Regions from separate parts of the Streptomyces sp. NBC_00250 genome, predicted to be linked through region 2. Evidence: riboswitches for the same ligand, from Rfam matches in the RefSeq annotation. Region 2 holds a riboswitch; the other holds the start of a gene.
The links. A riboswitch is a leader RNA that binds a small molecule or an ion and turns the genes downstream of it on or off. The one in region 2 is predicted to bind ZMP and ZTP.
Positions count from the first base shown of each region.

Region 1: it holds a riboswitch for ZMP and ZTP, as region 2 does, so the genes downstream of both, glyA (serine hydroxymethyltransferase) here and OG259_RS01815 (bifunctional 5,10-methylenetetrahydrofolate dehydrogenase/5,10-methenyltetrahydrofolate cyclohydrolase) in region 2, are expected to answer to the same signal.

Region 1 is NZ_CP108088.1:3,712,034-3,726,906, reverse strand. Features, by position in the region: gene OG259_RS16590 (helix-turn-helix domain-containing protein) at 1-784, shown strand, start outside; gene OG259_RS16585 (malate dehydrogenase) at 1,118-2,107, shown strand; gene OG259_RS16580 (hypothetical protein) at 2,294-2,524, shown strand; gene OG259_RS16575 (hypothetical protein) at 2,517-2,924, shown strand; gene OG259_RS16570 (hypothetical protein) at 3,106-3,987, shown strand; gene OG259_RS16565 (isocitrate lyase/PEP mutase family protein) at 4,105-4,851, opposite strand; gene OG259_RS16560 (carboxymuconolactone decarboxylase family protein) at 4,872-5,402, opposite strand; gene pdxR (MocR-like pyridoxine biosynthesis transcription factor PdxR) at 5,449-6,984, shown strand; gene OG259_RS16550 (hypothetical protein) at 7,039-7,908, opposite strand; gene OG259_RS16545 (hypothetical protein) at 8,055-8,354, shown strand; gene OG259_RS16540 (glutathionylspermidine synthase family protein) at 8,369-9,553, shown strand; gene OG259_RS16535 (polysaccharide deacetylase family protein) at 9,558-10,253, opposite strand; gene rocD (ornithine--oxo-acid transaminase) at 10,345-11,553, opposite strand; ZMP/ZTP riboswitch at 11,678-11,768, shown strand; gene glyA (serine hydroxymethyltransferase) at 11,842-13,119, shown strand; gene OG259_RS16520 (hypothetical protein) at 13,175-13,972, opposite strand; gene OG259_RS16515 (RNA polymerase sigma factor) at 13,965-14,573, opposite strand; gene trpS (tryptophan--tRNA ligase) at 14,630-14,873, shown strand, end outside.
Region 2 is NZ_CP108088.1:391,291-406,163, reverse strand. Features, by position in the region: gene OG259_RS01835 (helix-turn-helix domain-containing protein) at 1-493, shown strand, start outside; gene OG259_RS01830 (dihydrofolate reductase family protein) at 538-1,092, shown strand; gene exaC (acetaldehyde dehydrogenase ExaC) at 1,633-3,156, opposite strand; partial or broken gene OG259_RS01820 (GAF domain-containing protein) at 3,201-4,385, opposite strand; ZMP/ZTP riboswitch at 4,778-4,886, shown strand; gene OG259_RS01815 (bifunctional 5,10-methylenetetrahydrofolate dehydrogenase/5,10-methenyltetrahydrofolate cyclohydrolase) at 4,915-5,769, shown strand; gene OG259_RS01810 (hypothetical protein) at 5,905-7,017, shown strand; gene OG259_RS01805 (SWIM zinc finger family protein) at 6,998-8,437, opposite strand; gene OG259_RS01800 (DEAD/DEAH box helicase) at 8,434-11,436, opposite strand; gene OG259_RS01795 (fatty acid desaturase family protein) at 11,718-12,809, shown strand; gene OG259_RS01790 (MOSC domain-containing protein) at 12,897-13,442, shown strand; gene OG259_RS01785 (tannase/feruloyl esterase family alpha/beta hydrolase) at 13,506-14,873, opposite strand, start outside.

The sequences.
Region 1 (14,873 bases), 3.3 Mb from region 2:
CGGTACGGAGCCCGGTCCTGAGCCCGAGGACGGCGACGGTCGCGGTCGCGGCATCGGTGCCGCCGGTGACGTGGGTGCTGCCGGTGCCGCGGGTGACGCCGTCGGCGCCCGTGGTGACAGCACCATGCAGATCCGCCGCGTCGACCCGCCCCGCCCGACAGTGCCTTCGGCCCCTGCCGCCGCCGCAGTGCCCCCGCCCCGCAACCCGGGCTCCGACTCGGCTTCCGCCGCACCTCCCGCGCGTACCCCCGACTCGCCTCGCCGCAAGGCCCTGCTCTACGCCGCCGGCGTCCTCGGCGCCCTGCTCGTCGTCACCGCCGCCCTGCTCCTCGTCGACCTCGGCGGTTCCGACGGCGAGGACGACCGGGTGGCCGCCCCGCCCGCGACCACCACCGCCCCGCCCGCCACACAGCGCACCAGCCTCCCGCCAGGGGTGAACTGCGCGGGAGCGGACTGCACGGGCCAGGACCCCGAGGCCATGGGATGCGGTGGCGCCCTCGCCACCACCGTCGCCCTCGCCCGCGTGGGCGCCGCGCAGGTCGAGGTCCGCTACAGCGAGACCTGCGGCGCCGCCTGGGCCCGGCTCACCCAGGGCTCCCCCGGGGACACCGTGACCATCCGCGTGGGGGACGACGCCCGGCGCGCGACCGTCGCCCCGGGCACCGACACGGCGGCGGTGGAGACCGACGCGTACACGCCGATGGTCGCGGTCGGCTCCGGCACGGCCGCGCGGGCCTGCGGCCTGCTCGCGGACGGGAGCGAAGGCTGCACCGCGAACCCGTAGGCACGCGCGCGGAATCCGTAGGCACGCGCGCGGACCCGTAGGCACGCGCGCGCGGACCAGCGGCCGGATCCGTGCGGGCGGGTGGTCGAAGCCCTGACCGACCCGCGGCCGGAGCCGTAACCGGCGTGTGGCCGAAGCCGTACGGACGGGTGGTTCGAGCCGTGCGGACGGGCGGCAGTGAGCCGGACCACAAGGGGGTGGGGATTCACCGGCGCCCGGGTCGGATAGCCTGACCGCTGGATATCTCTTCATGTCGAGACACCGATCGATCAAGAGAGCTATCCCGCACCAGGGGCAGGGACCCCCACCGCCAGCTGTCTTACGGAGATCGCCATGACCCGCACTCCCGTGAATGTCACCGTCACCGGCGCGGCCGGCCAGATCGGCTACGCGCTGCTCTTCCGCATCGCCTCGGGCCACCTGCTCGGCGCGGACGTGCCGGTCAAGCTGCGCCTCCTCGAGATCCCGCAGGGCGTGAAGGCCGCCGAGGGCACCGCCATGGAGCTCGACGACTGCGCGTTCCCGCTGCTCAAGGGCATCGACATCTTCGACGACCCGAGCAAGGGCTTCGAGGGCGCCAACGTCGCGCTGCTCGTCGGCGCCCGCCCGCGTACCAAGGGCATGGAGCGCGGCGACCTGCTCGCCGCCAACGGCGGCATCTTCAAGCCGCAGGGCAAGGCCATCAACGACCACGCCGCGGACGACATCAAGGTCCTCGTCGTCGGCAACCCGGCCAACACCAACGCCCTGATCGCCCAGGCCGCCGCCCCGGACGTGCCGGCCGAGCGCTTCACCGCGATGACCCGCCTGGACCACAACCGCGCGCTCTCGCAGCTCGCCGCCAAGACCGGCGCCTCGGTCGAGGACATCAAGCGCCTCACCATCTGGGGCAACCACTCGGCGACCCAGTACCCGGACATCTTCCACGCGGAGATCGCCGGCAAGAACGCCGCCGAGGCCGTCAACGACGAGGCGTGGCTGGCCGACACCTTCATCCCGACCGTCGCCAAGCGCGGCGCCGCGATCATCGAGGCCCGTGGCGCGTCCTCCGCCGCCTCGGCCGCGAACGCCGCCATCGACCACGTCCACACGTGGGTCAACGGCACCGCCGCGGGCGACTGGACCTCCATGGGCATCCCGTCGGACGGCTCGTACGGCGTCCCGGAGGGTCTCATCTCCTCCTTCCCCGTCACCTGCGTCGACGGCACGTACGAGATCGTCCAGGGCCTGGAGATCAACGACTTCTCCCGCAGCCGCATCGACGCCTCGGTGGCGGAGCTCGCCGAGGAGCGCGACGCGGTCCGCGAGCTCGGCCTCATCTGAGCCCAGGCTCCGCGCACTCGGCGCCCCCGGACCGTACGACCGACCGTACGGCCCGGGGGCGCCGTTTTTTCTGCCGTGACGGCGCCGCCCTTCATGCCCAGCGGAGCTGTATTTCCTGCCGACACGGAGCCCCCGCCTCCCCTATGCTGGCCCACCGGTTCACGGCCAAGTCAGCCGTAACCATGGGTGGTTACACACTTTCGGGGGAGTCTTGGCAGAGTCGTTCTTACCCCAGCAGCCGGGTCGGCCACCGCACCCGCGCTGCCCGAGGGCCCCGAGGTCTCCGTCCGCGAGCTCGGCTCCGACGACGACGCCACGTTCATCGAGAACACCAAGGCCGACGTCACCCCCGGCAACCACGACACCGTCACGAGCAAGACCTTCACCGACGCGAGCACCGGAGGCAAGCGTGGCTGAGACCGGGAACACCACCGCGAACGGCACCGGCGACGACCGGGCCGCCCACGGCGGCATCCATGTCACCAACACCGGGGGCAACGTCACCATCGGCGACCACAACACCGTCACCAGCACGGTCAACGGGACCCCGCCGGACCGCGACCCGCTGCAGGAGGAACTGCTCCGGGCCGTCCGCCGGCTCCGCGCCGACCTCGGCGGGGTCGTCCCCACCGAGCAGACCGCCGCCCTCGACACCGAACTCTCCGAGGCCGAGAACGAGATCGAGGGCACGGGCCGGGCGGACGCGGGACGGCTCACCCGGCTGCGCCGCGCCCTCACGGACGCGGGGGCGGTGACCGGGATCCTGGCGTCGGGCGTGGCCGTCGGACAGGCCGCCGGCGCCCTGCTCGGTGGGTGAGATGAGCGGCTACGGGGGTGGCGGCGGGGGCGGGGCCCGCTGGAACGAGGAGACACAGAGCTGGGAGTCCGGGGGGAAGAGCCGGGAGCCCTGGGGGACGGCGCCCGGTCCGGCGGAGGGAGCCGGGGGCGGCCCCGACAGACCCCCGCCGCCGCCCCGGCCCGAGCCTCCGCGGGACCCCATGTCCTCGCCTCCGCCGCAGAGGTACGCGCCGCCTCCCCCTCCCGCGTACGCCCCCGGGTACGCGCCGGAACACGGCCTCACCTACGTGCCGGAGACCGGCGGCTGGCAGTACCCCACGTCCGGAACGGCCGCCCCGGCGGCCCGGCCGCGCTCGCGGGCGGCCGTTGCGGCGGGGGTCGCCGTGGCCGTCCTCGCGGCGGGCTCCGTGGGCGGCTGGCTGCTCTGGGGCAAGGACGACGGCGGGCGGTCCCCGGCGGGCGGCGGGCCCGCAGCCTCCGTCTCGGCGCCGCAGGACACGACCGGGACCACCGACCCGACGGCCGCCCCACCTTCCGCCCCACCTTCCGCCCCACCTTCCGGCACGCCGTCGGATGCCCCGTCGGACTCGGCGTCGCCCTCCGGCACGGCCACCCCGACGGACGGCGCGCCCCCGGTCGGCTACCGCGTCGTGGAGGACCTCAAGGGCTTCACGATCGCGGTCCCCGACGGCTGGGACCGTACGGAGTCCGACCAAGGCGTCTTCTACAACGCGCCCGACCGCCGGAGCCTGCTCCAGGTCTTCGTCGTCACCGAGGCCGGTCTCACGCCGTACGAGGCCCTGCGTGGGACCTCCGAGGCCGGCCGCAGCACCAAGACCGGCTACCGGGAGATCAGCCTCGAACGGCTCACCGGCGAACCCGGCGCCCCGGTCGACGCCGCCGAACTGGTGTACGCGTACACGCGGGACGACGGCAGCCGCCGCAAGGTCGTCGACCGGGCTTTCACGGCCGCGGACGGCAACCACTACGCGATCCTGGCCGCCGGCCCGGAGGGCGATTGGCCGAAGCAGCGTGAATCCCTGCGGGTGGCACTGGAGTTCTTCCGGCCCGGCGCGTACTGAGCGAGGGGGTCTCCATCCCTGCTCCTTGTCCCCGATCCCCGATCCCCGATTCCCGATCCCCGATCCCCGAGGCAGGACTTCGGACGTCGGGCCTCGGGGATCGGGAATCGGGGACGCTCAGAGAGCCCCGCCGTCCCTGAGCTTCGCCGCCCGCGCCGACAGGTCGTCCGTCGCCTGTCGGAGCAGCCCGTCGGCGAAGGTGATCCGGGTCGCGCCGAGGCGTCCGAGGTCGGCGAAGGGCGGGCCGCCCGGCCTGGCCAGGGTGTTGAGCGGGAGGTCGCCCAGGGCGGCGCGGAGGACGGGGAGGTCGGCGGGCGGGGCCGCGATCGGGTAGACGCAGTCCGCGCCCGCCTCCGTGTAGCGCCGGGCGCGCTCGATCGCCGCGTGGACCGGTTCGGGCGCCCGGCGGATGTACACGTCCACGCGCGCGTTGACGAAGAGACCGGGTCCCGCAGCGGCCCGTACCTCCGCCAGCCACTCGGCGTGCGCCGCCGGGTCCTTGAGCCCGCCGTCCGGGCCGGTGTCCTCCAGGTTCACCCCGACGGCCCCCGACTCCCGTACGCGCTCCACCAGTTCGGCGGCCGAGAGGCCGTAGCCGCCCTCCAGGTCCGCCGTGACGGGTACGGAGACGGCGCGGACGATCCGGGCCACGGCGGCGAACATCTCCGCCACCGGTGTCGACCCGTCCTCGTACCCGAGGGCGGCGGCGATCCCGGCGCTCGGCGTCGCGAGCGCCGGGAAACCGGTCGCCTCGAAGGCGCGGGCGCTCACCGCGTCCCACGGGCCGGGCAGCACCAGCGGATCGCCGGCGGCCCGGTCCCGGTGGAGGGCGCGCAGGGCCTCGGCCGTCGCGCCCCCGGTCACCCCCACGCCCGCACCGACGCTCACGCGCCGCGCGGGGTGTAGTGGCCGGGCGTCATCCGGGTGGTGACGGCGATCCGGTTCCAGGCGTTGATGACGACGATCGCGCTGATGACCCGGGCGAGCTCGGTCTCGTCGAAGTGCGCGGCGGCGCGGGCGTACACCTTGTCGGGGACGAAGCCGTCGGTGAGGACGGTGACGGACTCGGTCAGCGCGAGGGCGGCCAGTTCCCGCTCGGTGTAGAAGTGCCGGGACTCCTCCCAGGCGGAGAGCTGCACGATCCGCTCGACGGTCTCGCCCTCGGCCAGTGCGTCCTTGGTGTGCATGTCGATGCAGAAGGCGCAGTGGTTGACCTGCGAGGCCCGGATCTTGATCAGGTGGTACAGGGTCGGGTCGATGTCCTTCGCGGCCGCCGCCTCCAGGCGCAGCATCGCCCGGTAGAACTCGGGGACGCGCTCGGCGAGGGGGAGGCGGGGGGCGTGCTCGTGGGCGTACTCGGTCTTCGCGGCCGTAGCGGTCCCGGTGGTGTCGACGATGTCCGTGTGAGTGATCATGCCTTCACCGTACGAGCGGGGTGGCTCAGGAGTATGGTCCATTGTCATGGCAAACGAGTGGGCCACTTTCGGGGCCGACCTCCATCTGGAACTCCGGGGTCCGCGCCTGCGGGCCGGTCTCATGGACGCCCTGCGGGAGGCGGTGCGCAGCGGGCGCCTGGAGGCGGGGACCCGGCTGCCGTCCTCCCGGTCGCTCGCCGCCGACCTCGGCATGGCCCGTAACACCGTCGCCGACGCCTACGCCGAACTCGTCGCCGAGGGCTGGCTGACGGCCAGGCAGGGCTCCGGCACCCGGGTCGCCCGGCGCGCCGAGCCGCGCCGCGACGAGCCGCGCCGCGCCGACCCCCGCCGTGACGGCGCGCGCCCGGCGGGACGGCTCGTGGGCTCTCCCGCGCTTGCCCTGCCCCGGCCCTCCGCGCCCGCGCACAACCTCAAGGCCGGCACACCCGACCTGGCGTCCTTCCCGCGCACCGAGTGGCTCAAGGCGTACCGGAGGGCGCTCACCGCCGCCCCGAACGAGGCCTTCGGGTACGGCGATCCGCGCGGCCGGATCGAACTGCGCACCGTCCTCGCCGAGTACCTCGCCCGCGCGCGGGGCGTGCACGCCCGGCCGGAGCGGATCGTCGTCTGCGCGGGCTTCGTGCACGGCCTGATGCTGCTGGGGCAGGTGCTGCGGAGCCGGGGCGTACGGGACGTGGCGATCGAGTCGTACGGGCTCGGCCTCCACGCCGGCCTCCTCACCGGCGCCGGTCTCGGCACCCCGATCCTGCCCTTCGACGAACGCGGCACCCGGGTCGAGGAGTTGTCGGCACAAGGGAAGTCCGAGGAGCCCCGCGAGCTCCGTCAGTCCAGTGAGTCCCGGGAGTCCCAGGAGCCCCGTGCGCCCGGCGGTCTCGGTTCGGTCGGGGCCGTCCTCATGACGGCCGCCCACCAGTTCCCGCTCGGCGGCGCCCTGCCCCCGGACCGGCGCGCGGCGGTCGTCGACTGGGCGCGCGCCTCGGGCGGTTTCGTCCTGGAGGACGACTACGACGGGGAGTTCCGGTACGACCGGCAGCCGGTGGGCGCGCTCCAGGGCCTCGATCCCGAGCGGGTCGTCTACTTCGGCACCGCGAGCAAGTCGCTCGCCCCCGGGCTCCGGCTCGCGTGGATGGTGCTGCCGGAGAGCCTGGTCGGCGAGGTGGTGGCGGCGAAGGGGGCCGTGGACTGGGTGTGCGGCGGGCCGGACCAGCTGGCGTTCGCGGAGTTCCTGGGCTCGGGGGCGTACGACCGGCATGTACGGGCGATGCGGCTGCGCTACCGGCGCCGCCGCGACCAGCTGGTGGCGGCGGTGGCCGCGCACTCGCCCGACACCCGGGTCAGCGGCATCGCGGCCGGCCTCCACGCCGTCCTCGCCCTGCCGCCCGGCACCGAACAGGACGTCCTGCGGGCGGCGGCCTGGAACGGCCTCGCCGTCCAGGGCGTCAACCAGTTCCGCCGCCCGGCGGTGCCGGCGACCCTGGACGGACTGGTCGTCGGCTACGCGACACCACCGGACAGCGCCTGGCAGGGCGCCCTCCAGGCGCTGTGCCGGGTGCTCCCCTGAGAGGCGTCCAGGAGGGACTTTCCGGACACGACCCAACCCTTCGCCGGACAGGACCTAACCCTTCGCCGGACCCGCGCCGGTCCCCGCCCCCGCGGCCACGACGCGCCCGGTCTCGTCCACCTCCGGTGGTTCGCCGAAGCGGGCCAGGGTCAGGGAGCCCGCCACCGCGATCGCGAAGCCGGTGACCGCGAGCCAGCCGAGCCCCTCCCTCGTACGGTCACCGAGCCAGACCACCCCGATGATCGCGGGCCCGATCGTCTCGCCGAGGACCGCGCCCGCCGTCGCCGTGGTCACCGAGCCGCGCTGAAGAGCGGAGGTCAGCAGCAGGAACGCCGCTCCGCCGCCCACCAGGAGCGCGTACCAGACCGGGTCGGCGAAATCGATGCCGTCGATCAGCCGGACCGCCACCTCCACCACCCCGAAGCCGAAGCCCGCCCCGAGGCCGAGGACGAGGGCGCGGGGCCGCTGCGGCAGCCTGCCGCCCACCACGCCGAGCAGCAGCACCCCGACGGCGGCCGCGAGCAGCGCCCAGCGCAGGGCGTCCGAGCCCTCCCGGTGGCCCTCCTTCCCGGCGGCGAGGGCGAGCAGCGCGAGCCCCGCGCAGACCACGGCCACCGCCGTCCACTCGACCCGGCTCAGCCGCACCCGCAGCAAGCGGGAGGCGATGACCGCCGTGACCGCGAGACTCGCGGCGAGGGCGGCGCCCACCACGTAGATGGGCAGGGTCCGCAGGGCGACGATCTGGAGGACGAACCCGGTTCCGTCCAGAGCGAGTCCGGCGAGATATCGCCACTGTCGCAGCGCCCGCCCCATCAGGGCGACGTCGACGCCACCACCGGTCCCCGGTGTCGCGGCGCGGGCGCCCATCGCCTGGAGAACCGAGGCCGCGCCGAAGCAGACGGACGAAGCGAGCGCACAAATCATCCCGAGTAGCACGAAATGACTCTAGGCGTTGCGGCTGGAAATCACCGGCCTACACTGTGCGGTCGCGACAGACGTGAACGCGACAAGCGTGAACGGCGGCCGGTGTGACCGCAGGGGTCGCGACCGCGATCGGGAGGGCGACGGACATGCGGAGGCTGAGGTCGAGCACGGTGGTGCTCGGCGGGATGGGCGTGCTCGCGGCGACGATCACCGCGTGCGGCTCCGAGCCGGACAAGCGGTGTGTGGACCCGCTGACCCGGGAGGAGCTGCCCCGCTACGAGTGCGAGAGCAACGGCGGCGGCAGCGACGACGACAACGGCGGCACGACCCGTGGCTCGTACTACTACGGCGGTTCCATACGCGACAAGCAGGTGAGCGGCGGCAGCTTCGACAAGAAGGCCGTCGACACCGGCGGCTTCGGCTGCTCCGGTTCCGGCGGCGGCTGAGAGAGGCCCGGCACATGCGACGGCACACGATCGAGCCCCGGCCCGGCTGGCAGGAGACGGTGGAGGAGCAGGGGCTCGTCTACCCGCTGACCCGCTACCCGGACGGTTCGCTGCGCCCGTACTGGGACGAGAGCGCCTACTACTCCTTCACCCTGCCCGAGGTCGAGGCCCTGGAGGAGGTCGTCGAGGAGCTGCACGCGATGTGCCTGGCGGCGGCCGCCCACATCGTCGAGCGGGACCGGTTCGCCGAGCTCGGGTTCACCGATCCGAAGCTCGTGTCCCTGGTCGCCGAGTCCTGGCGTCGGCGCGCGGAACTTCCGTCCCTCTACGGGCGGTTCGACCTGCGCTACGACGGCACCGGCCCGGCCAAGATGCTGGAGTACAACGCCGACACCCCGACCTCGCTCGTGGAGGCCGCGAGCCCGCAGTGGTTCTGGATGGAAGAGCGGTTCCCCGGCGCCGACCAGTGGAACTCCCTCCACGAACGGCTCGTCGACGCGTGGAAGAAGCAGGCCCACCTGTTGCCCCCCGGCCCGCTCCACTTCGCGCACTCGGACGGCGACGAACTCGGCGAGGACCTGATGACGGTCGCGTATCTGCGCGAGACCGCCCAGCAGGCCGGGCTCGACACCGAGGCGCTCTCCGTCGAACGGATCGGCTGGGACCGGCTCTCGCGCCGCTTCGTCGACGACCGGCTCCGGTTCATCCGCAGCTGCTTCAAGCTCTACCCGTGGGAGTGGCTGACCACCGACCGCTTCGGCCGGCACGTCCTGGACACCCTCGACAACGGCGGCGGCACCGGGACGACCTGCTGGATCGAGCCCGCCTGGAAGATGCTGCTCTCCAACAAGGCGCTCCTGGCGATCCTGTGGGAGCTGTACCCGGGCCACCCCAATCTGCTGCCCGCCTACCTCGACGGGCCGCGCGAACTCGCCACGACCAACGGCTGGGTCGCCAAGCCGCTGCTCGGCCGCGAGGGCGCGGGCGTCACCCTGCACGAGGCCGGCACGGAGCCGTTCGTACGGGACGGGGAGCCCTGCTGCTACCAGGAGCTGGCCCCGCTGCCGGACTTCGACGGCAACCGGGTGGTGCTCGGCGCGTGGGTCGTCGAGGACGAGGCGGCGGGGCTCGGGATCCGGGAGTCGTCGGGCCTCGTCACCGACGAGTACGCCCGCTTCCTCCCGCACGTGATCCTTTAGGGGTCTACTCGGGGACGTACTCCCTGAGCGGCGCGGGGTTCAGACCGGCGGCCTCGGCCGCGTCGAGGGCCCGCTTCAGGTCCTGCTCCAGGGTCTCGTTGAAGTGCAGCAGGATGATGTCGCCGGCCTTGAGCGTCGGCGTCGGCGGGGTCCACTGGCCCCAGGTGGTGAGGTCGTACGTCCATGTCACCAGGGCCTTCGCGCCGCAGGCGCGGGCCGCGGTCCGGGTGTTCTCGTCGAACGCGCCGTACGGCGGGCGCAGCAGCCGCGGCCCGTCGCCGAACTGCGCGAGGTGCTGGTCGCGCGCCCCGCAGACCTCCGCCCTCCGGCCCGCGGCGTCGAGGGTGGTCAGGTCCGGGTGGTTGACGGTGTGGTTCTCCACGCGGGAACGGCCCTGGTTCAGCAGGGTGTGGAAGTAGCCGGAGTCGTACGAGTAGGCGCCGGGCAGCAGGAAGAGGGAGGCGGGCACCCGGCGGTCGAGCAGCAGCTTCGCCGCGGCCGGGTCGTGGAACCAGCCGTCGTCGATGGTGATGAAGACGACCGGGTCGGTGGTCTCGACGTGCGAGACCACCGGGACGGGCTCGGGCCAGGCCGCCCCCGGGGCGGCGTGCGCGGGTCCCGTGACCGCGCCGAGGAGCGCGAAGGGGACGAGGGCGGCGAGCGCGGCACGCAGGGCGTGACGCAGACGGAGTCTCGGCATGGCGGCATCATTGGCCTAGACCAACTGCCGTGTCAATGGTCCGAGTTGCCCCACGACGGCCCGCGCCCGCCGCCCCCTCAAACGGACTTCGTCACTCCTCCGACAGCACGCCCCTCAGCTGCTCCAGACCCCAGTCCAGATCCTCCTTCGAGATCACCAGCGGCGGTGCGATCCGGATCGTCGAACCGTGCGTGTCCTTCACCAGGACACCCCGCTCCATCAGCTTCTCCGAGATCTCCCGGCCCGTGCCGTGCGACGGCGCGATGTCCACCCCGGCCCACAGCCCGCGCCCGCGCACCGCCTCCACCGCCCCGCCGCCCACGAGCAGCCCCAGCTCCGCGTGCAGGTGCTCGCCCAGCTCCGCCGCCCGCTCCTGGTACTCACCCGTCCGCAGCATCGCGATCACCTCCAGGGCCACCGCGCAGGCCAGCGGGTTCCCGCCGAACGTCGACCCGTGCTCACCCGGCCGGAACACCCCGAGGACATCCCGGTCGGCGACCACCGCCGACACCGGCACCACCCCGCCGCCCAGCGCCTTCCCCAGGATGTACACATCGGGCACCACGCCCTCGTGCTCGCACGCGAACGTCCGGCCCGTCCGGCCCAGACCCGACTGGATCTCGTCCGCCATGAACAGCACGTTCCGCCGGCGGGTCAGCTCCCGCACCCCCGCCAGATAGCCCGCCGGCGGGACCAGCACCCCCGCCTCGCCCTGGATCGGTTCGAGCAGCACCGCCACCGTGTTCTCGGTGACCGCCGCCTCCATCGCCGTCAGGTCCCCGTACGGCACGATCTCGAACCCCGGCGTGTACGGACCGAAGTGGTCCCGCGCCTCGTGGTCCGTGGAGAAGCCGACGATCGTCGTCGTCCTGCCGTGGAAGTTGTTCGCCGCGACCACGATCTTCGCGTGCCCGTCCGGCACGCCCTTCACCTCGTACCCCCACTTCCGGGCGGTCTTCACGGCCGTCTCGACCGCCTCCGCCCCGGTGTTCATCGGCAGCACCGCCTCCTTCCCGCACAGCTCGGCGAGCCGGGTGCAGAACTCGGCGAACCGGTCGTGGTGGAAGGCGCGTGAGGTCAGCGTCACCCGCTCCAGCTGGGCCTTCGCCGCGTCGATCAGACGCCGGTTGCCGTGCCCGAAGTTGAGCGCCGAGTATCCGGCGAGCATGTCGAGATAGCGGCGCCCCTCGACATCGGTCATCCAGGCGCCGTCCGCCGAAGCGACGACGACCGGCAGGGGGTGGTAGTTGTGTGCGCTGTGCGCCTCCGCCGAAGCGATCGCGTCTTGTGTGCTCGACACGGGATCTCCGTTCGTCCTGCGGGCTCGGGGGATGACCCCGACGAGGGGGTTGTGGCCCCTGTTTCTATCGTCGCTCGGATGCCGGACCGGGAAACCTCGCGCGCGGCGCGCCCGCTAGTCTGAAAACACGCACGGCGACTGGCGCACGGGGAAGCGACCCCGGGGGAGCCGTGCGCGGCAGACCACACGAGACGCCGCCCGCCTGGGCGTCACGGGACCGAAGTCCCGCGTGGCGCCGCGCCTCTCACGCAGTGTCCCGGGACCCGCCGACGCCCGGAGGACACCGCCATGACCGTCCCGCAGCCCCCGTACACGCACCCCGCACTCGCCGCCGCCGACCCCGAGCTCGCCGCCCTCGTCGGCGCCGAGGAACGCCTCCAGGCCGAGACCCTGCGCCTCATCCCCAGCGAGAACTACGTCTCCGCCGCCGTCCTCGAAGCCTCCGGCACCGTCCTCCAGAACAAGTACAGCGAGGGCTACCCCGGCCGCCGCTACTACGAGGGCCAGCAGAACATCGACCAGGTCGAGACCCTCGCCGTCGAGCGCGCCAAGGCCGTCTTCGGCGTCGACCACGCCAACGTCCAGCCCTACTCCGGCTCCCCGGCCAACCTCGCCGTCCACCTCGCCTTCGCCGAGCCCGGCGACACCGTCATGGGCATGGCCCTGCCCATGGGCGGCCACCTCACCCACGGCTGGGGCGTCTCCGCCACCGGCACGTGGTTCCGCGGCGTCCAGTACGGCGTCCGCCGGGACACCGGCCTCATCGACTTCGACGAGGTCCGCGAGCTCGCCCTCAAGGAACGCCCCAAGGTGATCTTCTGCGGCGGCACCGCGCTGCCCCGCACGATCGACTTCGCGGCCTTCGGCGAGATCGCCCGCGAGGCCGGTGCCGTGCTCGTCGCCGACGTCGCCCACATCGCCGGCCTCATCGCGGGTGGCGCCCACCCGTCCCCGGTCCCGCACGTCGACGTCATCTCCACGACCACCCACAAGACCCTGCGCGGCCCGCGCGGCGCCATGCTCATGTCCCGCGAGGAGCACTCCAAGGCCCTCGACAAGGCCGTCTTCCCCGGCCTCCAGGGCGGCCCGCACAACCAGACCACCGCCGCCATCGCCGTCGCCCTCCGCGAGGCGTCCCAGCCCTCCTTCCGCGACTACGCCCACGCCGTCGTCGCCAACGCCAAGGCCCTCGCCGAGGCACTCCTCGCCCGAGGCTTCGACCTGGTCTCCGGCGGCACCGACAACCACCTGATCCTGATGGACCTCACCCCCAAGCAGGTCCCCGGCAAGATCGCCGCGAAGGCCCTCGACCGGGCGGGCATCGTCGTCAACTACAACACCGTCCCCTACGATCCCCGGAAGCCGTTCGACCCCTCCGGCATCCGCATCGGCACCCCCTCCCTCACCTCCCGAGGCCTCACCACGGAGCACATGACGCAGGTCGCCGACTGGATCGACCGGGGCGTCGCGGCGGCCGGCACGGGCGACGAGCAAGCCCTCGCCACGATCCGCGCCGAGGTCGCCGACCTGATGGCCGCCTTCCCGGCCCCCGGCCTCCCGGTCTGACCGGGGGCGGATCCCAGGCCTGTCCGGCGGATCACGGCCGGGCGGGCCCGAGCCGTCAGCCGAGCGACTCCGCCGCCCGCCGGGCCTCCTCGCGGTCCGGTATGCCCTCCAGCCGGAAGGTGAGCGCGCCCCCGTTCCTCGTCCAGAGGAGCGTGGGGCCCGCCGTACGGACCTCATGGGTCCAGGCCGAGCCCGTCCCGTCCGTCATCGGGAACGTCAGCAGATGCGGGGCCGCGAACCAGTAGCCCTGCGCGCCGTCCGGGAGGTCGACCCACTGCGGCTGTGTCCGCACCTGCTTGGCGAAGCCGATGTCCAGCCGGGCCGGGAACTCGTCGAGCCGGACCGTCCGCTCCCCGTCGCGCCAGCACAGGCTGATCACCGCCCGGCCCCGGTCCGCCGACCCCGTCACCGCCACCGCGTCGGGCGCGCCGAGCGCCCTCGGTATCAGCGGCTCGAACCCCGCGAGCCGCCCGGCCTCCGCCGGCGGCACCGCCTCCGGGCACCCCGGCACCGGGCCGCCGGCCGCCGGGACATGACGTCCGTCCGGGTCGTACCGCACGGTGACCCCGCCGAAGCCGAACCACTCGGCCACGGCCGCCCGCACCGGCGGGGTGAGCACCAGCACGATCAGCACCCCGGTGAGACCCGCCACCAGCGCCCGCCGGCGCGCCCGCGCCCATCGCCGTACCGACGTCCACCACCCCCGTCGGCGGTGGACCGGCGTCGGCGTCGGCACCTGTTCGGCGAGGAGCTGGGCGAGCACCCGCTCGGCCATCGACTCCCCGTCCACGTCCGGCACCCTCAGCCGCCGTCCCAGCTCCCTCAGCTCGTCCGGCAGACCCTCGTCAGCCACGCTCCCCACCTCCCTCCGATCCGTCCCTCAGGCCTTCCTCCAGCACCAGGCCCAGCTTCTTCAGCGCCCGGCTCAGCCGGGACTTCACCGTCCCCTTCGGCCACCCGAGGGCCTGGGCCGTCTCCGTCTCGTCCAGCTCCAGCAGATACCGGTGGATCACCACCTGCCGGTGGTCGTCGGTGAGTCGATCGAGCGCGTCGAGGAGCCGTCTGCTCCGCTCCCGCTCCTCGGCCGCGACCGCCGGATCCGCCGAATCCGGTATCCGCGGCTCACCCCCGAGCAGGTCCGCCTCCCGGTCGGCGACGGCCCGCTGCCGACCCGCCGACCGCACTGTGTTCCTGGTCTCATTGACGACGATCCGCAGCAGCCACGGCCGGAACGCCGAGCCCTCCCGGAAGCGCCCCAGCGAGCGGTACGCCTTGAAGAACGCCTGCTGCACCACGTCCTCGGCCTCCGCACCCGCGCCGCACGCCACCGCCGCCCTCAGCGCGACCGCCGTGTACGCGCGGACCAGCTCCGCGTACGCCTCCGGCTCCCCGGCGCGCACCCGTGCGATCACCACGGCCTCGTCGTCGACCAGGCCCCCCTCCCGCGTCCTCACACTCTTGATACACCGGCAGTCCGGGATCGGTTCCCACACCTGAGAGAATGATGTGCATGGCCTCTGACAGTCCCCGCGTGCTCTCCGGAATCCAGCCCACCGCAGGCTCGTTCCACCTCGGCAACTACCTCGGCGCCGTCCGCCAGTGGGTCGCCCTGCAGGAGACCCACGACGCCTTCTACATGGTCGTCGACCTGCACGCGATCACGGTTCCCCAGGACCCCGCGGAGCTGCGTGCGAACACCCGGCTCGCCGCCGCCCAGCTGCTCGCGGCGGGTCTCGACCCGGAGCGCTGCACCC
Region 2 (14,873 bases):
CGTCGGTACTTCGATGCCGCACGTACCGATCAGTCGGCTGGTCGGCAGCGGTGTGGAGATTCCCGACGTCACGCGGCGGTCCGTGTGGCTGAGGGGCTCGGCGTGGCACGTGCCCGATTACGACAATGCGGAGGCATTCGTACGGCGCCTGGTACGCGAGGGCATCGTGGACCGCGACCCGATCGTGCCCGCCGTCCTCGACGGGGCGGTTCCCGACGTCTCCGAACGCACCCTCCAGCGGCGTTTCGCCGCCGCGACGGGCCTCACCCAGGGCGCCATAGGGCAGATCCACCGTGCCCGCCAGGCGGCGGTACTGATCCAGGAGGGCGTTCCGGCACAGGACGTCGTACACCGGCTGGGGTACTTCGACCAGCCGCACCTGGCACGGTCCCTGACCCGATACATCGGCCGCACCGCCACTCGGCTGAGCGCCCCGGACACGGCCGAGCCGCTGTCGCTTCTGTACAAGCCCTCGCCCTCGGCGCCCGCATAGCCTTCCTGACGCAGCGACAAACCCGTACGTATCATGGAGGAATCATGCGCAAGGTCGTTTCCGGTCTGTTCGTCTCGCTCGACGGTGTCGCCCAGTCGCCGAACGAGTGGCAGTTCGCCTTCGACGAGGAGATGGGCGCCGCGCTGGCGGAGACGCTGGAGACGGCCGACGCGATCCTGCTGGGCCGTGTGACGTTCACCGAGTGGGCCGGGTACTGGCCGACGGTGACCAGCGGGGAGGACGCGGCCTTCGCCAAGTGGATCAACGGCTCGCCCAAGTACGTGGTCTCTTCCACGCTGGACAGCGTCGACGGCTGGGCGAACAGCACACTCGTCCGTGGCGAGCTGGCGACCGCGATCGAGGAGCTCAAGGCGGGCGAAGGGAAGAACATCACCATCGCGGGAAGCCCGACGCTGGTGCGCTCGTTGCTGGAGCTGGACCTCCTGGATGAACTGGTCCTGCTGATCCACCCGGTGGTGGCCGGTGAGGGGCGCAAGAAGCTGTTCGCCGATGATGCCGCCCTGAAGAAGTTGGAGCTGGTGAGTGCCCGGCCCACGAGCAGCGGAGTGATCATCGCGACCTACCGACCGGAGCGCTGAGAGGTCCTCCGTGGGGCCTCTGCGGTGTGCAGGCCGCTGATCTTGAGTGCTTGGCCTGAGGAAATCGGACTGCTCCGCCCCACCGCCGAGGCCCGGCTGCGCCGGGCGGCGTTGTGGGCCGTTCTGGCCTGGGGGGACGCCCCGCGGGGAACTCGGGGCCGCTACTCCGCTCACGTCTCGGCGGTGGCCCAGTGCCGCGCGACGGCCGGCGACCGGCTGCGCGAGGCGCTCCGGCGTTCGGGCCCGGGCGTCCGGAGGCCACGGTCCAGGGCATCACGGTCTGGGGCGAGCACCCCTCACTGAACGGGTCGGACGGATTCGCGCGGGTCGAGCGGCTTGTGCACCCGGTGGGAATCCGGGACTGCTCCGCGGCGGTGAGCGGGAACGACCGCCGTCATACGCGAGCCGGCGCAGAGAACCGGTCCATCCCGCCTCCGGTAGGTCGATCCTGACGGTCTCGCCGGTGGGGCCGGCTCCGCCGCACCACCAGCGGGAGGCGCCTGCCCGGCCGGAACCCGGGCCAGGCGTCTCTCTGTATTCCTAGAAGAACCCAAGCTTCTTGGGACTGTAACTCTGCAATATGTTCTTCGTCTGCTGGTAGTGGTCCAGCATCATGCGGTGGGTCTCGCGGCCGATGCCCGACTGCTTGTAGCCGCCGAAGGCCGCGTGGGCCGGGTACGCGTGGTAGCAGTTGGTCCAGACGCGGCCCGCCTGGATGGCGCGGCCCGCGCGGTAGGCGGTGTTCGTGTCGCGGGTCCAGACGCCGGCGCCGAGGCCGTACAGGGTGTCGTTGGCCGTGCTGATCGCGTCGTCGAAGTCGGTGAAGGAGGTCACCGCCACCACCGGGCCGAAGATCTCCTCCTGGAAGATCCTCATGCGGTTGTCGCCTTCGAACACGGTCGGCTGGACGTAGTACCCGCCCGCCAGTTCGCCGCCGTGCTCGACGATATGACCACCCGTCAGGATCCTCGCGCCCTCCTTCTGCCCGATCTCCAGGTACGAGGCGATCTTGCGGAGCTGCTCGGCCGAGGCCTGGGCGCCGATCATCGTGTCCGTGTCCAGGGGGTGGCCCGGGAGGATCTTCTCCGTACGGGCTACCGCCGCCTCCAGGAACTCGCCGTAGTGGCCGCGCTGGACGAGCGCGCGCGAGGGGCAGGTGCAGACCTCGCCCTGGTTGAGGGCGAACATCGTGAAGCCTTCGAGCGCCTTGTCGCGGAAGTCGTCGTCCGCCGCCCACACGTCGTCGAAGAAGATGTTCGGCGACTTGCCGCCCAGCTCCAGCGTCACGGGCTTCAGGTTCTCGGAGGCGTATCCCATGATCAGCCGACCGGTCGACGTCTCGCCGGTGAAGGCGATCTTGGCGACGCGCGGCGAGGACGCGAGCGGTTTGCCGGCCTCCTCGCCGAATCCGTTGACGACGTTCAGGACACCCGGCGGCAGCAGGTCCGCGACCAGGCTCAGCCAGAAGTGCACCGAGGCCGGCGTCTGTTCGGCCGGCTTGAGGATCACCGCGTTGCCCGCGGCGAGCGCCGGTGCCAGCTTCCAGACCGCCATCAGGATCGGGAAGTTCCACGGGATGATCTGCGCGACGACGCCCAGCGGCTCGTGGAAGTGGTACGCGACGGTGTCGTCGTCGATCTCGCTCAGCGCACCCTCCTGGGCCCGCAGCGCCCCCGCGAAGTAGCGGAAGTGGTCGATCGCGAGCGGGATGTCGGCGGCCAGCGTCTCCCGGACGGGTTTGCCGTTGTCCCAGCTCTCCGCGACCGCGAGCGCCTCCAGATTGCCCTCCATCCGGTCCGCGATCCTCAGCAGGACGGCCGCGCGCTCCGCCGGAGCCGTCCGCCCCCACGCGGGGGCCGCCGCGTGCGCCGCGTCGAGGGCGCGTTCCACGTCCTCGGCCGTGCCGCGCGCGACCTCCGTGAAGGGACGTCCGTCGACCGGGCTCGGGTTCTCGAAGTAGCGACCGAGCGCCGGAGCGACGTACTCGCCTCCGATCCAGTGGTCGTAGCGGGCCTCGTACGACATGATCGCGCCCTCGGCACCGGGTGCGGCGTAACGGGTCATGGGCATGGCCTCCCTGGGACGCGCCGGCCGTCCCTGACCGGCACTCACCGGCGAGTGTGCGGACCCGGACGTTGCAAGACCGTTGCGCCGGCGGACAGTTCCGCCTCCAACGCGTCCAGGCGTGCCCGTACGGGCGGGAGTCGGGACGCCGGAACCGCCGCGCACAACGCGTGCCAGACGACCCGATCGTCCTCGCCCCAGGCGCTGTACGCCCAGTCGGCGAGCAGCCCCGGATCGCCCCTGTCCACGAGCGCCGCCCGCAGCCGGTCCGCGAGCCGCTCCCGCAGCCGTACGACCCCGGGGGCGGACGAGGAGGGCAACAGCGGACCCGCGTACTCCCCGGCCGCCGCCGCCACGCCCCCCGAGGCGAGCCGCCGGTCCACCGCCGCGAAGTCCGCGTCCACCACACCCGCAAGGCGGTACGGACGCGACCGCACCAGATCCGGACCCAGCAGCGCCCGCAGCCGGGACAACTCCGCCCGCAACGTCACCGGAGTGACCGACTCGTCCTCGTAGAGCAGCATGAGGAGCTCCTCGCCGCCCACTCCCTCCGGGCGGTGCGCGAGCAGCACCAGGATCTCGCTGTGGCGGCGGCTCAGCCGGATCCGCCGGCCGCCGGTCGAGAGCAGCGCCTCGTCGCGTCCCAGCGCCGCGAGGCTGAGCCTGCCCGCCTCCGGGACCGGCCCGAGAAGCGCCAGCTGTGACTCGGCCGCCCGCGCCACCGCCTGGACGAAGCCGAGACTGTGCGGGTGCGCGAGCCGCCGCCCGCCCGTGATGTCGACCGCGCCGAGCACCCGCCCGCTGCGCGGATCGTGCACGGGCGCGGCGGCGCACGTCCACGCCCGCACCGGGTGCCGGAAGTGTTCGGCTGCGACCACCTGCACCGGGCGGTCGACGGCGAGGGCGGTCCCGGGCGCGTTCGTCCCCGCCGCCGCCTCCGACCAGCGCGCCCCGGCCACGAAGTTCATCCCCCGCGCCTTGCGCAGTGTCGCCGGGTGACCCTCGACCCACAGCATCCGCCCGGCGGCGTCGCAGACCGCGAGCAGATGCTCCCCGTCCGTCGCGTACGCCCCCATCAGCTCCCGGATCACCGGCATCGCCGCCGCCAGCGGATGGCCCTCCCGGTACGCGGCGAGCTCGTCCTCGTCCAGCTCCACCCGGGCCGCGCCGTCCGGGCTCACGCGCGCGCGTGCGGAGCGCCGCCACGACGCGGCGACCAGCGGCCGGACCTGCCCGGAGGTGAGGGACCGGGGCGAGTCGTCGGACGCCCCATCGGGACCGGAGAACGCATCACCAGGCCCGGTGGTTGCATGACCGGGGTCGGAGGATGCCTGACCGGGCCCGGTGGATGCCCCACAGGGCCTGGAGGACGTCTCTCCGGGGGCGGATGGTGCCTCCCCGAGGCCGGCGAGCGCCTCCCCGGGGCCAGGATCCCCTCGGCGTGAATCCGCCGTCTCCGCCCGCCCGGCCACCCACGTATCGCTCAACTCGGCCTCCTCGTCGAGGTCGTCCCGGCCCGTCGGGCTCATCGTGATGCGCGGGGACGCCGTCGACAAGCGGCCGGGCACCCGGTCATGCGCACCCTGTCCGGGACCGGCCCCCGACCGCTCACGTACAGTAGGGCTCGGGCCGTGACTGGCGCTTGAGGTGGATCACCACCGGGGAGCGGCCCGGCGGGAGCGTGCTCCACCGGCGCGACCGTACCGATGCCGTGCGCCTGGGCGAATCACCGGTCAGAGACGACGCCCAGGAGTTGCCATGTCCACCAGCACCGCCGCCCTCATGGACGGCACGGCCCTCGCCCGCCGTACGGTCGAGGAGACCGCCGCCCGGGCCGCCGAGATCACCCGCCGCACCGGCGTCACCCCGTGCCTCGCGACCGTCCTGGTCGGCGCGGACCCGGCCTCCGTGACGTACGTGAAGATGAAGCAGAACCGCTGCGCGAAGGCCGGAATCCGCTCCAAGCACGTCGAGCTCCCCGCCTCCACGACGACCGAGGAACTCGTCGCCGCGATCACCGCGCTCTCCGAGGACCCCGAGGTCCACGGCATCCTCCTCCAGCACCCCGTCGGCCCGCACATCGACGAACGCGCCGCCTTCGAGGCCATCGCCCCGGAGAAGGACGTCGACGGCGTCACCATGGCCTCCTTCGCGGCCATGGGATTCGGCCTGCCCGGCTTCGTCTCCTGCACGCCCGGCGGCATCATGCGCCTCCTCGACGCCTACGACGTCGAACTCCGGGGCAAGCGCGCGGTCGTCGTCGGCCGCAGCGCCATCCTCGGCAAGCCGGCCGGGCTGCTCCTCCTCGGCCGCGACGCCACCGTCACCTACTGCCACTCCCGCACCGAGGACCTCTCCTCCGTGGTCCGCGAGGCCGATGTCCTCGTGGCTGCCGTCGGCAAGCCGAACTTCATCAAGGGCGCGGACATCAAGCCCGGCGCCGTCGTCGTCGACGCCGGCTACAACCCGGGCAACGTCGGCGACGTCGACTTCGCCTCGGCCGCCGAGCGCGCCTCCCTCATCACCCCGGTCCCCGGCGGTGTCGGCCCCATGACCATCGCCGTGCTCCTCGCCCAGACGGTCGAGGGCGCGGAGCGTCAGCTCGGCCTGTAGGGGCGGTTCGTGACGGGGCGACGGAAGGAGCGGGGGGCGGGAGCGCGGTCGGCGATGGTCACGTTTCCGTACAGGCCCCGCTCGGCGTTCCCAAAGGGGTGGCAGCGGAGCCGTCGAGCGGCGAATCTTGACCTTGTGCCACACCCGTCGCCAGCCGCCCCGCCGCCGGACCGCGGGCCGGGCGAACCCGACCCGCCCGGCCAGTCCGACCCGTTCGCCGGCTCCGACCTGCCCGCCCCCTCGGACCGGCTCGGCGTGCCCGACCCGCACGACGCGGAGGACTCGCTCAGCGCCTCCGGCCCGCTCGACGCGCCCGGCCCGCTCGACGCGCCCGGTCCGCGCGGTGCTTCCGGTCCGCACAGTGCCTCCGGTACGAGCTCCGGGATCCGGCCCGCCGCACCTCCGCGGTCCGGTTCCGAGTCCGGTTGGTCGCCCCGCCTCGTCCGGCTCGGCGCGCCCCGCCCAGGACCGGCCGCCCGCCGTGCCCATCGGTTCGGCGTGCCGCTCGTCCCGCTGCTCGTGGCCGCGCTCGTGGCGACCGCTTTCCTGGCCGCTCGGGGCGGAACCGAGCAGAGCCTCTCCACGGCCGGAGGTCCGGGCGGTGACGCGGTCGGCGTGCCGTCGCCCGTGGTCACCGGCGACGGCCGGCCCGAGACCACCCCGCCGGGTGGCGCCTCGGCCGACACGCGCACGGGTGACACCGGGGCAGTCGGCACCCGCACCGCCGACACGCCGACCGCCGACGTGACCTCGGGCGGTACGCGGAGACGTAGCGAGTCCCCCCGCCGGTCGGCTTCCCCCGGGGAGGGCACGTCCGCGTCGCCGTCCGGCGCCGAGAGCACCACCACCCGGCCCCGGCCCACCGGCTCCGCGGCGGGCGGCGGCGGTGGCTCCCCCCGGCCCGTCTCCTTCGAGGAGCTGCACGCCGGTGACTGCTTCGACATCGACCGCGACGCGCCGGGCACCGCCGTCCGGCGCTCCTGCGACACGCCGCACAACGCCGAACTCGTCGCCCGGCTCCGTCTCACCGGTCTCCACGCGACGGACGCGGCGATCCGCGAGTCGGCCACCCTGCTGTGCCGCGAACCGCTGCGCCGCAAGGCCGCACGGCAACCGCTCGGCACGCGCTGGACCACCTTCGTCCAGTACCCGTACCGGACGAGCTACCTCCTCGGTTCGGACACCGTCGCCTGCAGCCTCGTCGCGCCCTCCGCCGGCGGCGGCACGCTCAGCCACCCGCTCCATTAGGACCGGCGGCGAAGGCCGTCGCGAGGGCCGTCGCCGGATCGCGGTCCGGCGGACCGGCGGGGGACCACCGCGCACCGGACTTGAGGTAAGGCCACCAGCGCCCGTCCTCGCCGAGCCGCAGCTGGGCCTCCGCGCCCACCACCGTCCACCGCGCGCCGCCCGCCCGTCGTAGCACCGGCCGGTCGTCGTCCTCCCAGGCCTCCGCGAGCCTGGCCGCCGCCCAGGCGAGTGCCTCGGTGTCCGGCGTCCACTCCTCCTCCAGTACGGCGAGGGCGGCAGCGCCCCCGAAGCGCCACGCGCGCGTGGCCAGGTCCATCTCCGCCCGCGTCCGGCCCGAGCCGGAGACCAGACGCGCCGCGATCCACGGTGCGGGGGAGTCCGCGGCCAACCGCACCGCGTCCTGAGCGACCGTCAGCGGAGGCGCCGGCACCGGCGCCGTGGCTACGCCGCTCCCACCGCTCGTCCCCCCGGCACGCGGCGGCCCACCGCCCGTACCCCCACTGCTCGCGATGCCGGTGCGCGAACCGACGCCGACCGGCGCGCCGCTGCCCGGCGCTCCGGAGTCGAGCGCCTCGACCAGCATCCGGTACGCGCGGCCCGCCGCGTCCGACGCGAGGAATTCCAGCGCCGCCGGGTCGACCCCGGGCTCCGGATCCGTTTCCGTGTCCAAGGACGGTGACCTGCCCGGCGAGGCCGGAGCGACCGGAGGCGCGGGCAGCGGCGGCAGGAGGAACCCGGCCGCGTAGGCCTCCTCGGCCGACACGCCGGGCATCCCTCCGGTGCCCTCGGCGTCGTCCGTGTCCGGCGTGTCGTCCGCTCCCCGCCCGCCGCGCGCGGCCCGAGACGTACTGCGCGCCTGCAGCTGGTCCAGCAGGGTCCGCTCGCCGCGCCCCCGCATGAGCAGCAGGACGAAGGGATCCTCGTCGAGCAACCGAGCCACCTGGTAGCAGAGCGCCGCCGTGTGCGGGCAGTGGTCCCAGGCCTCGCAGCCGCACTCCGGGTCGAGGTCGCCGATTCCCGGCAGCAGATCGAGCCCGGCCGCCGCCGCGTCCTCGACCAGGTGCGGCGGCATCTCGCGGTCGAGGAGCGCGGCGATGTGCCCCGCGCTGTCCACGGCGAGGTCCAGGAGCCGCTCCCACTCCTCCTCGGAGAACTCCCGCACCAAGACGTCGCTGCGGTATGCCGTGCCGTCGCGGTCCTTGACGACCGCGGTGATGCGCCCGGGCCGTACCGACACGGCGCCCACCGCCCCCGCGCGCGCGTGCCGCCGTCCCGCCTTGAGCTGCTGGCCGTCGAGCGCGGTGTCCTCCAGGGCCTTCAGCCACGCCAGGCCCCACCAGGTCCTGGCGAAGGCCGCACCCTGCGAGGGCGGCAGCGCCGCGAACGTCCGCTCCTCGCCCTCGTGTCCGTACCCGCTCATCGTCCGTCCCCCCGCAGTCGTACGAGCTCCGCCAGCTCGGCATCGGTCAGTTCGGTCAGCTCCGACGGGGTGTCCCCGCCCGTCCCGAGGACGGTGTCCGCCAGCTCGCGCTTGCGGTCGAGCATGGTGGCGATCCGGTCCTCGATCGTGCCCTCGGCGATCAGCCGGTGGACCTGCACGGGGCGGTCCTGCCCGATCCGGTACGCCCGGTCGGTGGCCTGCGCCTCCACGGCCGGGTTCCACCAGCGGTCGTAGTGCACGACGTGTTCCGCCCGTGTGAGGTTGAGCCCCGTACCGGCGGCCTTCAAGGAGAGGAGGAAGACCGGAACCTCGCCTGCCTGGAAACGCGCGACCATCGCCTCGCGCTCGGCGACCGGTGTCCCGCCGTGCAGGAACTGAGTGCGTACGCCCCGCGCTGCGAGGTGCGCCTCCAGGAGCCTGGCCATCCCCACGTACTGGGTGAAGACCAGCGTGCACGCCCCCTCGGCGAGGATCGTGTCCAGCAGCTCGTCGAGCAGCTCCAACTTGCCCGAACGGCCCTCGATCCTCGGACGGTCCTCCTTGAGGTACTGCGCCGGGTGGTTGCAGATCTGCTTGAGACCGGTCAGCAGCTTCACGACCAGGCCGCGCCGCGCCATGCCCTCGGCCTCGGAGATCGCCGCCAGGGTCTCCCGTACGACCGCCTCGTAGAGACCGGCCTGTTCCGGCGTCAGGGAGACGGCCCGGTCGGTCTCCGTCTTCGGCGGCAGCTCGGGTGCGATGCCGGGGTCCGACTTGCGGCGGCGCAGCAGGAACGGGCGGACCAGCGCGGCGAGTCGCGCGGCGGCGGCCGGATCCCGGCCGCCCTCGACGGCGGCGGCGAACCGCGTCCGGAACGCGCCCAGGCTGCCCAGCAGACCCGGCGTGGTCCAGTCGAGGATCGCCCACAGCTCGGAGAGGTTGTTCTCCACCGGTGTGCCGGACAGCGCCACGCGGGCGCGTGCCCCGATGGTCCGCAGCTGCCTGGCCGTCGCCGAGTACGGGTTCTTGACGTGCTGAGCCTCGTCCGCGACCACGAGTCCCCAGCTCCGGGCGGCGAGCCGCGCCGCGTCGAGCCGCATGGTGCCGTACGTGGTGAGCACGAAACCGCCGTCGGCGAGGTCCTCCAGATCACGGGTGGCGCCGTGGAAGCGGCGCACCGGCGTGTCCGGCGCGAACTTCTCGATCTCCCGCTGCCAGTTGCCCATGAGGGAGGTCGGACAGACGACGAGGGTGGGTCCCGCGGACGCCGGGTCGGACTGCCGGTGCAGATGCAGCGCGATGACGGTGATGGTCTTGCCGAGCCCCATGTCGTCCGCGAGACAGCCGCCGAGGCCGAGAGAGGTCATCCGGTGCAGCCAGTCGAGCCCGCGCAGCTGGTAGTCCCGCAGGGTCGCGGTGAGTGCCGGGGGCTGGGAGACCTCCGGGCGGCCGCCCTCGGGTTCGGTGAGCCGCTCCCGCAGCCGCTCCAGCCATCCGGTCGCTGCCACCTCCACGGGCCGGCCGTCGATCTCGGTGGTTCCGGTGAGGACGGCCGAGAGGGCGTCCACCGGGGTCACCGTGCGGTCCTGCTGCGCCCGGGCACTGCGTACTTCGGCGGGGTCGACGAGAACCCAGCGGTCCCGTAGGCGCACCAGGGGCCGCCCGGCCTCCGCGAGCCGGTCGAGTTCGGCGCGGGTCAGCTCCTGATCGCCCACGGCGAAGCGCCAGTTGAAGCCGAGCAGGGCGTCGGCGGAGAGGAAGGAGGGGAGCACGGAGGAGGAACGAGCGTCCTCGGTCTCCTCGTCGGAGCCGAACCCCTTCTCGCGGGAGGCGAGCCCCTCGGCGGAGCCCTTGTCGCCGACGAAGTCCTGCGCTGCGGGCTTCTCCCCGCCCACCGGGCCGATCACCGCACTCGCCGTCAGCCGGTCGGCGAGTTCGCGCGGCCAGTGGACCTGGACGCCCGTCGCGGCGAGGTCGCGGCCCGCCGCGCCGAGCAGCTCCGCGACCTCCTCGTCGACGAGTTCGACGGTGTCGGGTACCGCCGCCGTCAGGAGCGGGGTCAGCGGGGGCCAGGCACGCGCGGCGCGCCGGAGCGCGAGGAGTGCGTCCATCCGGGCCCGGGGGCCGAACGCGGCCGCCGGCCGACCGGAGCCCGCCCACACCTCCGCCGCGTCCGCGACCAGGGTCGGATCGGCGACGGCGTGCAGCTGCAGCACGGCCCGGAAGTCCGGCGCCTTCTCCGACTCGGCGCTGAATCCCGGCAGTTCGAGCCGGAGCGAGAGCCGGACACCCGCGTCGTGCACCGCCGCCACATCGGCGGCCCACGCCCGCTGCTCGGGAACCGGCTGCGGCTCGTCGGCGGCGAAAGCGGGCCCGCCGGCCGCGAGCGGAGCCGCCGGGGTACGGGGCAGGCTGTCCGCGACGGCATCGGCGAAGGCGCGCAGCAGGCCCTCGGGCTGGGGGAGGAGCAGCGGCTCCTCCGGTGAGAGCGGTACGGCGTGCGCCTCGGGCGGCATCGACGCGGCGAGCGTGCGCAGTTCGGCAAGCTCGCCGGGCCCGAGCGGACCGGCCCGCCACGCGTCGACGTCGCCGGGGGTGAGGCCGGGCAGGAGCAGGCCGCGTGCGACGAGGTCGAGGGCGAGGAGAGTGGCGGCACCCCAGAAGGCGCTCGCGGGGGCCGCGGTTTCGGAGAAACGGGCGCGGGCGAGGAGCGGCAGGGCGTCCCGTACGGAGAGGGAGTACGCGGGGACGGTCACCGGCCGGAGGCTCTCCCCGTCCACGACCGTGAGACCGAGTCCGCTGCCGAGGTCGGTCGTTGTGGCTTCCAGGTCCGGCAGCGTGTCGTCGCCGTCCGATGACCAGAAGGCGATCCGTCCGGCGCGGGGCGGATCGGCGGGGAGGAAGACGGCGGAGTGGCGGGTGAGTTCGCGGGAGGGTTCCTGGGCGGGCTCGCGGGCGGGATCATCGGGTCCGTACGACAGCGACAACGCATTCCTCAAATTTGACTACCTGAAGTCCGAGCGGCCGAGGGTACCTCACGGCACCGCCTCGACGTCGTACGTACCTCGCGTGATCCCCACCACAGCCGGAGCGGGGTGGGGATCGCCCTACCCCCGGCCCCCGGCGCACCCCCCGCCGGGCTCGGGTGGTGACGCCATGGCCCCTGGAGATCACCGATCCGTACGTTCTCGGTAGGCACCCGACGACCGTCGACGACCGTCATTCATCGCCACCGACCGAGTCGCCGCCGCACCCCGACCGACAGAAACCGGAGCCCGCCATGTCCCAGGCCACCGTCCTGCCCCCGGCCGCCGCCGCACCCACAGCGGCGCCCGCCCGTGCCAGGGGCGGCAGCGAGTTCACCCCGCTCCTGCGGACGGTCAGGTCACAGGGCCTCCTCGAACACCGCCCCGGCTGGTACGCCCGCGGAATCGCCGTCAACCTCCTCGGCATCGCCGCCGTCGTGGCAGGGCTCGCCCTGATCGGCCCCTCCTGGTGGGCACTGCTGCTCGCCGTACCCCTCGCGCTGCTGTCCGCCCGGGCCGCGTTCGTCGGCCACGACGCCGGCCACGCCCAGATCACCGCCAACCGCAAGGTCAGCCGGATCCTCCAGCTCGTGCACGCCAACCTCCTCCTCGGCATGAGCCGGGAGTGGTGGAACGACAAGCACAACCGCCACCACGCCCACCCCAACCACCTCGACAAGGACCCGGACGTCGCGGCCGACATCCTCGTCTTCGCCGAGCATCAGACGGCCGGCCGTACGGGGCTGCGCGGTTTCCTCACCCGTCACCAAGCGTGGCTGTTCTTCCCGCTGACGACCCTGGAGGGCATCGCACTCAAGGTGTACGGGGTCCAGGCCCTGCTGGCCGAGGACGGGCCCTGCCGTACCCGCCGCGAGCGGCTCGTCGAAGGCGCGCTGCTCCTCGCCCACTTCGCGGGCTACACGGCCCTGCTCCTCACCCTCCTCACCCCGGCCCAGGCGCTGGTCTTCGCCCTCGTCCACCAGATGCTGCTCGGCGTACACCTGGGCATGGCCTTCGCCCCCAACCACAAGGGCATGGAGCGCCCCGACGAGCACGCGGACGGCGACAGCTGGGGGCATCTGAGGCGCCAGGTGCTCACCTCCCGCAACATCCGGGGCGGCGCCCTGACCGACTGGTTCCTCGGCGGCCTCAACTACCAGGTCGAGCACCACCTCTTCCCGAGCATGCCGCGCCCGAACCTGCGCCTCGCCCAGCCCGCCGTCCGGGCCCACTGCGCGGCCCTGGGCGTCCCGTACACGGAGACCGGTTTCGTGGACTCGTACCGTCAGGCCCTCGGCCATCTGCACGAGGTGGGCGCGCCGCTGCGGTCCGAGTGGTCCGAGTAGGGTCGGGGCAGGTCACACCTGGTGTGATCATCGGTTCGGCGGTCGGTGCTCCGGCCTCCGAAGATCGGAGAAGGGGAGCTCCTCGTCATGAGCGGCGGCACGGTCACCACGGTCAGCAGCAACGGCACGTACTCGTTCACCAAGCCCAACAGGGAGGGCATCACCCTCCTCGCCGGACTCGGTGTGGAGGGCGACGTCCACGCGGGCGTGACCGTCAAGCACCGGTCACGCGTCGCCCAGGACCCGACCCGGCCGAATCTGCGTCAGGTCCACCTCATCCACGCGGAGCTCTTCGACGACGTCGCCGGATCCGGCTTCGAGGTCGCTCCCGGCGACCTCGGCGAGAACGTCACCACCCGGGGGATCGACCTCCTCGGCCTGCCCACCGGCACCCGCCTGCACCTCGGTGCGGACGCCGTCGTCGAGGTCACCGGACTGCGCAACCCGTGCGCCCAGATCGACAACTTCCAGCACGGACTGCTCAAGCAGGTGCTCGGCCGCGACGAGAACGGAGACGTCGTGCGCAAGGCCGGGATCATGGGCATCGTCCTGACCGGCGGGGAGGTGCGGCCCGGCGACCCGATCCGCGCCGAGCTGCCGGAGGGCCCGCATCGCCCGCTGGAAAGGGTCTGACCGAGCCCCGTGGGCCCGCCAGGGCGCCCGGCTCACTCCTCCAGAGCGGCCAGGGGCCCCGGCTCACTCCTCCAGGGCGCAGGAGTTGACCACGTCACCGCTCGCGGGCCTCGCGATGGTGCGGTCCGCCGGCGGAGCCGTACCGTCCTCGACCCAGCGGGTCAGCGCCTCGAACGCGGAGCGGTAGCACGGCAGGATCGGACGCAGACGGTCCGGATACGTGTCGTAGAGGCCGTCGGTGTGCGTCCCGTCCTGCACCGTGTAGTACCGGTGCAGCCCGCCCCGGCCCCGCGCGTCGATCATCCCCGTGTACACATCCGAGTCCGTGGCGATGGGCAGCAAGGTGTCCAGGTCGCCGTGGAGCGTGATGAGCGGCCTGCCGATCCGCCCGGTGAGCGCGACCTTCGCCACCGCGCGGTGGACGGACGCCGGGCGGGAGACGTAGTCGTACGAGGCGTCCGAGGCGCAGGGCGCGAAGATCTGCTCCACGGTCCCGCCGGCGGTGGAGCCGGGGCAGGCCGGATCGTACGAGGGATCGAACTCGGCCCGGAAGATCTTCTGCGTCAGCCCCCAGTACGCCTTCTCGTGGTACGGCCACAGGAAGCGCGAGCCGGGTGCGAAGCCCGCCCCGATCAGATCCTCGTCGGTGGCCTGCCCGAGCGACCGGGCCACCGTCAGGGGCAGGCTCGTCAGGAGGTTGGGGCCACGCGCGGTCCACAGCACGCCCTCCCAGTCGACCCCGCCGTCGTACAGCTCGGGCCGGTTCTCCAACTGCCAGCGCGTCAGATAGCCGCCGTTGGAGATGCCCGTCATGTACGTGCGCTCCGGCGCCCGGCCGTAACGCTGCCGCACGGCCTTCTTGGCAGCCCGCGTCAGCTCGGTCACCCGGCGGTTCCACTCGGCGACCGCGTCGCCCGGACCCCGTCCGTCGGTGAAGAAGTCCGGTCCCGTGTTGCCCTTGTCGGTGGCGGCGTAGGCGAAGCCCCTGGCCAGAACCTGGTCGGAGATGAGCGCGTCCGTGGAGTACTGCCGCCGGGTGCCCGGCGCGCCGGTGACGACGAGCCCGCCGTTCCAGTGGTCGGGCAGCCGGATGACGAACTGCGCGTCGTGCGCCCAGCCGTGGGTGGCGTTGAGGCGCGAGTCGTCGGGGAAGTAGCCGTCGATCTGGACCCCGGGCACGCCCGAGGGGTTACGGGTCCCCCGGGCGGCGAGCCCGGCCTGGTCCGCCGTGTCGGTGTACTGCGTGCCCGCGAGCCCGGCGGTCGTCAGATCGGCCAGGCAGGCGGACTGCTGGTGCTCGGCGCCGGGAACGCGCAGTCGGTCCTGCCGCGCGCAGTGCGCGGTGGCCCGCCCCTCCGCCCCGGCGGGACTCGCGGGGGCCAGGACCGTGACGGCGGTCAGCAGCGCGGTGAGCAGGGGGACGCCTGGGAA